3 regions of the Streptomyces sp. NPDC053079 genome follow, and region 3 is predicted to be linked to each of the others. Evidence: riboswitches for the same ligand, from Rfam matches in the RefSeq annotation. Region 3 holds a riboswitch; each other region holds the start of a gene.

Region 1 (3,264 bases), on a different contig from region 3:
GCCAGGCGCTCGGGGTTGGTGACGAACAGGTCGTCACCGACGAGCTGGACCTTGTCGCCGAGCTTCTCGGTGATGGTGTTCCAGCCGGCCCAGTCGTCCTCGAACAGCGGGTCCTCGATGGAGACCAGCGGGTACGCCTCGACGAGCTCGGCGTAGTACTCCGTCATCTCGGCGGCGGAGCGGTCCTTGCCCTCGAAGGTGTAGACGCCGTCCTTGTAGAACTCGGAGGCGGCGACGTCGAGCGCCAGCGCGATGTCCTGGCCGGGGGTGTAGCCGGCCTCCTTGATGGCCTCGAGGATGAGGTCGAGGGCCTCGCGGTTGGAGCCGAGGTTCGGGGCGAAGCCGCCCTCGTCGCCGAGGCCGGTGGACAGGCCGCGGCCCTTCAGCACCTTCTTGAGGGTGTGGTAGACCTCGGTGCCCCAGCGCAGGGCCTCGGAGAAGGACTCCGCGCCGATCGGCGCGATCATGAACTCCTGGATGTCCACGTTGGAGTCGGCGTGCGAGCCGCCGTTGAGGATGTTCATCATCGGAACGGGCAGCAGGTGCGCGTTCGGGCCGCCGAGGTAGCGGAACAGCGGCAGGTCGGACGCCTCGGAGGCGGCGTGCGCGACGGCCAGGGAGACGCCCAGGATGGCGTTGGCGCCGAGCGAGCCCTTGTTGTCGGTGGCGTCCAGGTCGAACATCGCCTGGTCGATCAGGCGCTGCTCGGTGGCGTCGTAGCCGACGAGCTCCGGGCCGATCTGCTCGATGACGGCGAGAACGGCCTTCTCGACGCCCTTGCCCAGGTAGCGGTTCGGGTCACCGTCGCGCAGCTCGATGGCCTCGAAGGCACCGGTGGAGGCGCCGGACGGCACGGCGGCACGGCCCGTGGAGCCGTCGTCGAGGCCGACCTCGACCTCGACCGTGGGGTTGCCTCGCGAGTCGAGGATCTCGCGAGCTACGACGACGTCGATGGACGGCACGAGGGTCTCCTTCGTGATGTGTCTGGAGTTCTGCAGCACGAGCCTAACGGGCCCCGGAGGCTGCGCCCGCCCTTGGACCTGCCACCGGACCGAAAATTGGCACAAAAGCCGAGATCACCGGATGAATGGGCGGGGAAAACGGCGGAGCCCCGCTCCGATGCGGCTCGGGGGGAAGTCGCATCGGAGCGGGGCGGTCCCGCGGATGAGCGCGGCGCTCAGCCGGTGATCAGCTGAGGTGCAGCTTCTGACCCGGGAAGATCAGGTCCGCGTTGTCGATGATGTCCTTGTTGCGGTCGTACAGCTTCTGCCAGCCGCCGTCGACCTTCTTGGCGTCGGCGATGGAGCCGAGGGTGTCGCCTTCCTTGACCTCGTACTCGCCGTCACCCTGCTTGACCGGCTTGGCGGGGGCGGCGTGCTTCGGCGCGGTCTGCTTCGGGGCGGCCGGGGCCTCCTCGGCGGTCTCCGCCTGCGGCTTGGCGTGCTTGGGCGCGGAGGGGCGCTCGGCACGGTCGGCGCGGCTCTTGGTGGAGGTCTCGCCCGCGGCGGAGGAGGAGGACTTCGTGGACTTCTTCTTCGCCACGGAGCCGGAGCCGGAGGTGTCGACGTTGGCCTTCGCGCCACCGGCGGTCAGGCCGCCCTCGCCGGCGCAGCCCCAGGCGCCCGGGCCCTGCATGGCGAGGAGACGCTCGGCGGTGGCGATCTGCTGGGCCTTGGTGGCCAGGTCGGCGCGCGAGGCGTACTGGGTGCCGCCGGCGGCCTTCCAGGAGGACTGCGAGAACTGCAGACCGCCGTAGTAGCCGTTGCCGGTGTTGATGTGCCAGTTCCCGGTGGACTCGCACTGGGCGACCTTGTCCCAGGTCGAAACGGAGGCGGCGTTGGCGGAGGTCGCGACCATCAGCGGGGCGGCCACGGCGACGCCGGTGACGCCGGCGAGCGTGACGATGCGGACGGCCTTGGACGGACGACGGTGCTTGCCCTTGGACATAAGTCGGTTTCCTCACCGACGCCTACGAGGTGAGCTGTCGGGTTCGGGCTGTGAGTTTGCCCGGCCCGGTGCGCGGTTGCGCTCCGGGCTTCACCCCAAGCCGTCCCGCTCCCCCGGCCGTGAGGCCGTCGGACCGGTCCGGCGCCTTACCTTGGTTCCCCCGCTCCTGCCAACGGCGCTTGCGCGACGACTACCCCGGCCGCCGGCAGGATTCGGCGTGGCGACCGTGGTGCTCGCGGTGGCGAGCGGTGACGACGTTAAACACAGCGGGCCGACGGGTTCAAACCCTACTTTTCAGCCACAGTTGCTGGAAGTTACCCACAGGAACCTCCTGTTTCCGCAGGTGAGAGGGGGTTTGGGAAGAACGGACGAGCGCCGTCCAGCCCAAAGTCAACGAGAGCCATGTCTCACTTTCGACTGGAACGGACATTCGCCCCGAACCCCCCGGCTACGGACGGATATCGAGCCGCTGACCAGGCTTGATGAGATCCGGATCGGTTCCGACAACTTTCTCGTTCTTCTGATAGATCGTCTGCCAACCACCGTTGACCGAGTGGTCCCGTGCGATGGCTGACAGGTTGTCACCGGGCTGCACGGTGTAGTCCGTCGCACCCGGTACGCCCGTCCGGGCGTCACCGCCGTCGCGCGAGGGGCGCTGCGGCTCGTCCGAACGCGGCGGCTCGGCGCGGTGCTTGCCCGTGCCGGGCTCCGCACTCGCGTCGTCGCCCGGCGTGCGCGGGGCGGTGGGCGCCGCGTCGGTGGGCGTGCCCGAGGGCGTGGCGGAGGGGGCGGCCGGGCCGGTGGAGGGTTCGGCCGAGGGGTCCTCGCGGTGCTTGCCGTCCGGCTGTCCGGGGGTCTGGCCCGCGGGGGTGGAGGGGTCCGCGGACGGGCTCGCGGCGGGGTCCGACGGAGCGGGCTTGCCGGGCGACTTGGACGCGTCGGGCGCGGGCTCGTCGGTGCCGGGCGCGCGGTCGGCGGGGGTCTTGTGCTCCGGCGTGGCGGGAGCGGAGCGCTCGGGCGCCGGCTTGCCGGTGGTCTCGGGCTCGGGGGTCTCGATGATGCGGCCGGGGTTCACATCGGGCGCCGGAGCGTCCTTCGACAGACCCGACTTGACGGCGCAACTGCGCCAGGCGTCGGGGCCCTCGGCGGCCAGGATCCGTTCGGCGACGGCTATCTGCTGCGACCTGCTGGCCAGGTCCGGGCGCGGCGCGTAGGAGATGCCGCCGTTCTGCTCCCACATCTGCTGGGTGAGCTGCAGGCCGCCGAAGAATCCGTTGCCGGTGTTGGCGCTCCACAGCTTGCCGCTCTCGCATTGGG
Region 2 (3,264 bases), on a different contig from region 3:
GGCGGCGCCGAGCCGGGCGGCGAGGGTCTGTGCGACGTCCCTCGCGAGGGCGGGGGTGACGTAGAGGCCCGGTACGGACTGGGTGATGGCCCGTCGGAAGAGGCCGGCGGCCCGGGGTGCCGCCAGCAGGGTGGCGATGGAGCCCGCTCCGGCGGACTGCCCGCAGAGGGTGACCCGGTCGGGGTTGCCGCCGAAGCGGGCGATGTTCTGCCGCACCCATTCCAGGGCCGCGATCTGGTCGAGCAGGGCGCGGTTGGCGGGGGCGTCGGCGAGCTGGGCGAGGCCCTCGGCGCCCACCCGGTAGTTGACGGTGACCACGACCAAGCCGTGCCGGGCTATGTGCGCGGCGTCGTACAGGGGGTCGTTCGTGGCGCCGGAGACGTAGCCGCCGCCCGGAATCCACACCAGGACCGGCAGCCCTGACCCGCCGGGGTCCGGGGTCCAGACGTTCAGGGTGAGCCAGTCGGTGCCCGGTATGTCTCCGGGGGCACGGAAGGGCCCGGACTGCGGGGGCGGCGGCCCGAACTCCACGGCCTCCCTGACGCCGTCCCAGGCCGGGGGCGGCTGGGGTGCGGCGAAGCGCAGCCCGCCCACCGGTGGCCGGGCGTAGGGAATGCCGCGGAAGACCGCGAGTTGCTCCTCGGTCCGTCCCCGGACCGTGCCATGGACGGTGTGTGTCTCCACGCCGTTTCCGCTGGCCATCCGCGCCCCTTCCCGAAACCGCCGGACGGGCTGGATTCTGGGCCCGTCCGGCGTCCCGGGACAAGGGGGCCGCCGCTGAGCGGCTACTTCACGCGGCCGTACCAGACGCTGTTGGTCCAGATCTTCTCCAGCCGGACGGAGCCGCCGGGCTTGGGAGAGTGCCAGATCTTGTTGCTACCCGCGTAGATCCCCACGTGGTAGACGTTGCTGCCGGAGTGGAAGAAGACGAGGTCACCGACCTGACGCGAGCCGCTGGACAGGTGCCGGGTGGAGTTGTACTGGCTCTGGGCGGTGCGCGGGAGGTTCTTGCCGACCTTCTTGAACGAGTAGAGCGTCAGGCCCGAGCAGTCGAACCGGTTCGGTCCCGTGGCGCCGTACTGGTAGGGCGAGCCCTTCTTGGAGGCCGCGACCTTCAGTGCCTGCTCGCCCGAGGTCGCCGCCTGGGCGCCGGTGGCGAGGCCGGGGATGAGCACCGATGCCGCGAGCATGGCGGCGGTGAGGGCCGACGCGGTGCCGGCCCGGGAAGCGAGTGCAGGTATGCGAGGAAACGCAGACATGCCAAAGCCCTTCGGCATCCGCCTACGAAAGATGACCTGTCGGGTTCGGGCTGCGAAGTTGCCCGGCCACGCATGTGGCTTCACCCCAAGGACCACCGCTTTCATGGTCCGTTACCGCTTGGGTCTCCCGCTCCTGCCGATTCATCATTCGATTCCGCACCCGGTGCGGCGGCAGGACTCGGCGTCCGCCCGGGTCGCCCGCCTCGGTGACGGGATCTTGTGTTCGGTGAGAGATCCTGCACCATCAATCGCTCAAATTCGGCGCCGAAACGGTCATCTGTGAACTTCTTCACTTCGGGGTCACACGCGGAACCGCACCCCCTCCACCACCCGCCGTCTGCGCCTAAACCCGTGTCCCGAGGGGCACTTGAAGCACGGAAGCCCAGGCTCCGCACTGCTCGGTCAGCACGGCTGCCGCCAGGCGTCCAGCTCGAGCTTCTTCTTCATCGAGCTCAGCCCCAGCCGCTTCGCGGTGCCGCAGAACTCCCCCGTCGACAGGTCGTATTCGACATGGAAGACCGCTTTGTTCTGTTTCACGAACGGCGTGAGCTTCTCGCACTCCCCGTACTGCGCGCACTGTTCGTTGACCGCGAAATCGAAGTCCCGTACCAGCTCGGGGATCTGCTCAAGATCGTTCTTCAAACCGATGGCCAGCCCGCGCTCATGAGCCAGCTTCACCAGCATCCGGTTGAACGCCAGCTGATCCGCGGCCGAGAGCGGGAATCCGGTGCGATTGCGAAACCCCTCGGTCAGATCGGGTTCCACCGCGTCGAAACCCTTTTGCCGGCACATGTCGATGCGGGCGGCCATGAGGGGCCGCAAGTCGTCGAGACGGCGGATGTCCAGCCATTTCTCACCGTCCCAGCCCTTGTTGTTCCTGCCGAGCAGGGCTTTGGGAAAACGCGCGTGATCCGGCCGGAAATCCTCCCAGGCCCCGGCGTTGATGTAACAGATCACTTTGCGGCCCCGGGCGTGCAATCGCGCCACCGTTTCGGCGGAGTTCTCGAAACCGTCGATGTCGTAGACGGGGACGTCCACGGAGGTGTCGACCTGTCCGCCGAGCTGCCACTGCCATCGGGTGCCCGGCCGCGGCTGCCAGCGCCGGGAGGCCGGCGGCGGGCTGCCGTCCGGCGCCGCCGTCATCCGGTCCACCGGGCTCTCCCCGCCCGGCTCCGCCCCCTCCTCCGACGGGCTCGAACAGGCCGCGAGGACGAGCAGGAGGACACCGAAGAGGCCCGCGCGGGCGCGCCGGCCGGTCACCGGGCCACCGGCAGCGGCGCGCTGCACCACGGGTTGGCCCCGGTCCCCGGCACCGCGCAGTGCACGCCGGCGCCCCGCGCCCCCGCGGTGCGGGCCACCTGCGCCTGCGCTCCCTCGGGCACGCCGTAGACGAGGTGGCAGAAGCGCCCGGGCGGATGGTCGGCCGTCCAGTCGGGCACCCCGGCCCGCCGGTAGTCCTCCCAGGCGCCTTCGAAGGTGACGAGGACGTCGGCGAAGGAGGCGTAGCCGGGGTCGGGGTGGGTGCCCGGGTTCAGGACGGCGGTGCGCGCGCCCAGCACCCGGGCGGTCATGACCAGCCACCGGTAGCGCGGTAGCAGTGCGGCGCCCTCGGCCGCCTGGTCGAAGAAGACCCCGTCCACGTCGTACCACCTGCGGTGCCGGCGGACGTCGGCGACCACCGCGCGGGGCGGGCGCCGGCCGTAGGCGGTGTCGACATAGCCCAGCAGCCGCACGCCCGCGCCGCGCAGCCGCCCGGCGGCAGCCCTGAAGTGCGGGTCGGGGCGGCTGCCGGGGCCGTCGGCGACGTTGAGCACGACCGCGTGCAGGCCGGGGGCGGCCGCCGTCAGCGCGGCCCATTCCCGTGGGTGCGCGGCCGGGTGCGCGTACAGCGGTACGAGCAGGCGCTGTCCGTCGTCCGGCGGTGCGGGGCGTGTCATCGCACCGGCTCCGCGGGCCGGCCGCGGGCCTCGGCCCACAGGTCGGCCAGGGAGTCCTCCAGCCGGTG
Region 3 (3,264 bases):
CATCCACTGCGACATCGAGACCATCTGCCTGGGCCAGGCGGCCTCGGCCGCCGCCGTCCTGATGGCGGCCGGCACCCCGGGCAGGCGCCTGGTGCTCCCGCACGCCCGGATGCTCATCCACCAGCCGTCCCTCGCCGAACCCGTCCAGGGCCAGCCCTCGGACCTGGCGCTGCAGGCCGATGAGCTGCTGCGGGTCCGCGACGGCCTGGTGGAGATGCTGGCGCTGCACACCGGGCAGGACGCCGGGCGCGTCCGGCGGGACATCGAGCGCGACACCTTCCTCGACGCCCAGGCGGCCGTGGCCTACGGCCTGGCCGACCGGGTCATCACCGACCGCCGGGCGCCCGCCGCGCCGGCCGGGGCGAGGTGAGGGGGATGCCGTCGGAGAAGTGGCCCCCGGAGCTGACCCCGCTGCCCGCCCTGACCCGCGCCGAGGGCGAGGTGATCGACCGCTATCTGGAAGTACTGGATCTCCTCGGACGGATCAACCCGGCTCGCACGCACGGCACGTACAGTGCGCTACGAGCCGCGCAGACGCTCGCGCTCGCGGCCGCCGGGCTGCGCGACGCGCTGACGGTCATGCACGAACGCGGCGAACGCGAGGTGTACGGGGGAACGCTGGCACGAGCGATGCGGGTCCTGGACGGCGAACGCCGGGCCAGGCGGGTGATGTTGCCGCCGGAGCCGCCGAACTGAGGAGCGGAAACATTCTGCCCCCGATCTCCTTCAGACAGCGGATGCGATCGTAGACGAGCCGCAGTGATCACTTCGGGCGGTGCGCGCACTCGACGCTCGAAGAGATCGCTTCGCCGCAGGTGACGAACTCACCAGGGAAAGGTCACCACCGTCAAATCGCCCCGCGTCCACCCGAATTGACCAGAGGTGACGAGCGTCACATATGGCGGGATCCACTCGGCGTGGGCGCCGGGACTGCGCCAAGATCCGTGCCGACGACAAGACCCCGCCACCGCGGCGGGGCGGTCCGGGCGGACGCCGAACCCTGCCGCCGCCGGGGCGACTGGTCGACATAAGTGCACCGGCAGGGATGGAGGACCCGAGCACGACGGGACGGCGGAGGCGCGACGACTGCCGTACGTCCCTTGGGGTGAAGCCGCTCACGCGGCCGGGCATTCTTCGCCTGCCCGAACCCGACAGGTCATCCTTCACAGGCGGCTGACGAAGGGTTTGGCATGGGCGCGCACAAACGTCCCTCAATGCTGTCCAGGACGGGGGCTCTGCCCCTGTCCGTGAAATCCGCCCTGACTCTCGCGGCCGTCGGTGCCACGGTGCTGGCACCGGGCGCCACGAACGACGCGGAAGCCGCGACCATCTCCAACACGGCCCTGCAGATCGCGGCCTCGAAGGCGGGCTCCCCCTACCAGTGGGGCGCGACGGGGCCCTTCCGCTTCGACTGCTCCGGACTGACCCAGTACTCCTTCAAGCGGGCCGGCAAGCAGCTGCCGCGAACCGCACAGGACCAGTACAACCGCACCCGGCACATCCCCGGATTCTCCCGCACCCAGGGCGACCTGGTGTTCTTCCACGGCCGCGGCGGCGTCTACCACGTGGGGATATACGCCGGGAACAACAGGATCTGGCACGCCCCCAAGACCGGATCGGTCGTCCGCCTGGAGCGCATCTGGACGCGTAGCGTCTCCTACGGCCGCGTGAACGGCTGACCGCCGCGCGGGGCCCCGGCCGCCCGGTGTCACCCACCCATCGCGCCGGACCCGCCCACGCCGCACCCGAAGCGCCGGGCACACCTCCCGTGGCAGCGGACCCGACTGCCTTCCCGGTGCCCCACCGGCACCCGCGACACCTGTGAACCCACCGGTTCAGCAGCGCGCTCCACGAGAGCGCCGGGCCGGGCGGACCCCCGCCCGGCCCTCCGCGCGCTGCCGGTTCAGCGGACCGGCACCGTCCACGGCATACGGATCCACACGGTCTTGCCGCCGTCCTCGGTCGGCGTGACACAGAGCCTGCCGCCGTGCTCGGCGGTGAGGCAGCGAATGATCACCAGGCCGCGCCCGTTGTCCTGCCGGCCGGCGGCCGACAGCCGCCGGGGGCGGCAGGGGTGGCTGTCCGTGACCCCGATCCGCAGCTGCTCGCCCCGTTCGAGGCGGACGTCCACCGTGAAGGTGGGCGACTGGCCGTGGGTGTGCTGCACGGCATTGGTGGCCAGCTCGGAGACGATCAGCCGGATGGCGTCGCCCGCGTCCGTACCGGCCGGCAGGCCCCATTCCGTGAGCACGTCCATGACATAGCGGCGGGCCGCGGAGACCGAGGCGGGGCCGCTCGGCAGAGTGACGGTTGCTTCCTGGTGGTCTGCCATGGCGCTGTCCCTTTCCACCGGTGCCGGACTTCGACGCGCGGCGTGCGGTGAAGTCGGGACGGCCCCGGACGGCTCTTCGCGACAGAGTGCCACTGTTCACGGGTGCGATGGGTGCGATCCACCGGATTGTGGATATATCTGTCGCTCAAAGCGGTGAACTCTGCTACGAGAGACCGGATTTGGACGGCAGACTGGTCTATTGACTCTGACGAGTGGATTTGAGCGGCGGGGAGGAGAGCTGATGCGGAACGGACCCGCGGTGCGCCGCCGCAAACTCGGCGCGGAGCTGCGCCGGCAGCGCGAACTGACCGGGATGACGAGCCGGGAGGCGGCGGGAGCGGTCGGCTGGCACCAGTCGAAGGTGAGCCGGATCGAGACGGGCATCAGCGGAGTGAAACCCGCGGACGTGGCCCGGCTGCTCGATGTGTACAGCGTCTCGGACCCTGAGCTGAGGGCACTGCTGGGAGCGCTGTGCGGGGCGGGGTCCAGGGATGCGGAAGGGTCCCGGCGCGGCTGGTGGTACGCCTACCGCGATCTGCTGCCTTCGGCGTATCTCGACTTCATCAGCCTGGAGTCGGAGGCGTCCCACGCGCGGACGCTGGAGACCACGGTGGTGCCCGGCCTGCTGCAGACGCGGGAGTACGCCCGGGCCGTGACGCGGGCGGCGCTGGCCGACCCGCCGGAGGAACAGGTCGAGGAACTCGTACGGGTACGCATGGCCCGGCAGTCGGTGCTGGACGGGGAGCGGCCACTGCAGCTCTGCGCGGTGCTCGACGAGGCGGTGCTGCGGCACGAGGTCGGCGGACCGGAGGTGATAGCGGCACAGCTGCGGCATCTGTTGGCCATGGGTTCGCTGCCGCATGTGCGGCTGCATGTGCTGCCGTTCACCAGCGGAAACCACATCGGCATCACGGGCCCTTTCGTTATCTTCT

The links. A riboswitch is a leader RNA that binds a small molecule or an ion and turns the genes downstream of it on or off. The one in region 3 is predicted to bind cyclic di-AMP.
Positions count from the first base shown of each region.
Region 1: another riboswitch for cyclic di-AMP. It lies ahead of ACIGXW_RS25660 (transglycosylase family protein); the one in region 3 lies ahead of ACIGXW_RS02780 (C40 family peptidase).
Region 2: another riboswitch for cyclic di-AMP. It lies ahead of ACIGXW_RS31030 (C40 family peptidase); the one in region 3 lies ahead of ACIGXW_RS02780 (C40 family peptidase).

Region 1 covers NZ_JBITZJ010000007.1:82,050-85,313, forward strand. The annotation lists gene eno (phosphopyruvate hydratase) at 1-962, opposite strand, end outside; gene ACIGXW_RS25660 (transglycosylase family protein) at 1,189-1,947, opposite strand; cyclic di-AMP (ydaO/yuaA leader) riboswitch at 1,952-2,101, opposite strand; gene ACIGXW_RS25665 (transglycosylase family protein) at 2,396-3,264, opposite strand, start outside.
Region 2 covers NZ_JBITZJ010000009.1:249,609-252,872, reverse strand. The annotation lists gene ACIGXW_RS31035 (carboxylesterase/lipase family protein) at 1-702, opposite strand, end outside; gene ACIGXW_RS31030 (C40 family peptidase) at 786-1,259, opposite strand; cyclic di-AMP (ydaO/yuaA leader) riboswitch at 1,263-1,416, opposite strand; gene ACIGXW_RS31025 (endo alpha-1,4 polygalactosaminidase) at 1,662-2,549, opposite strand; gene ACIGXW_RS31020 (spherulation-specific family 4 protein) at 2,516-3,196, opposite strand; gene ACIGXW_RS31015 (NAD-dependent epimerase/dehydratase family protein) at 3,193-3,264, opposite strand, start outside.
Region 3 covers NZ_JBITZJ010000001.1:736,694-739,957, reverse strand. The annotation lists gene ACIGXW_RS02790 (ATP-dependent Clp protease proteolytic subunit) at 1-370, shown strand, start outside; gene ACIGXW_RS02785 (hypothetical protein) at 376-696, shown strand; cyclic di-AMP (ydaO/yuaA leader) riboswitch at 982-1,187, shown strand; gene ACIGXW_RS02780 (C40 family peptidase) at 1,215-1,679, shown strand; gene ACIGXW_RS02775 (ATP-binding protein) at 1,904-2,332, opposite strand; gene ACIGXW_RS02770 (Scr1 family TA system antitoxin-like transcriptional regulator) at 2,574-3,264, shown strand, end outside.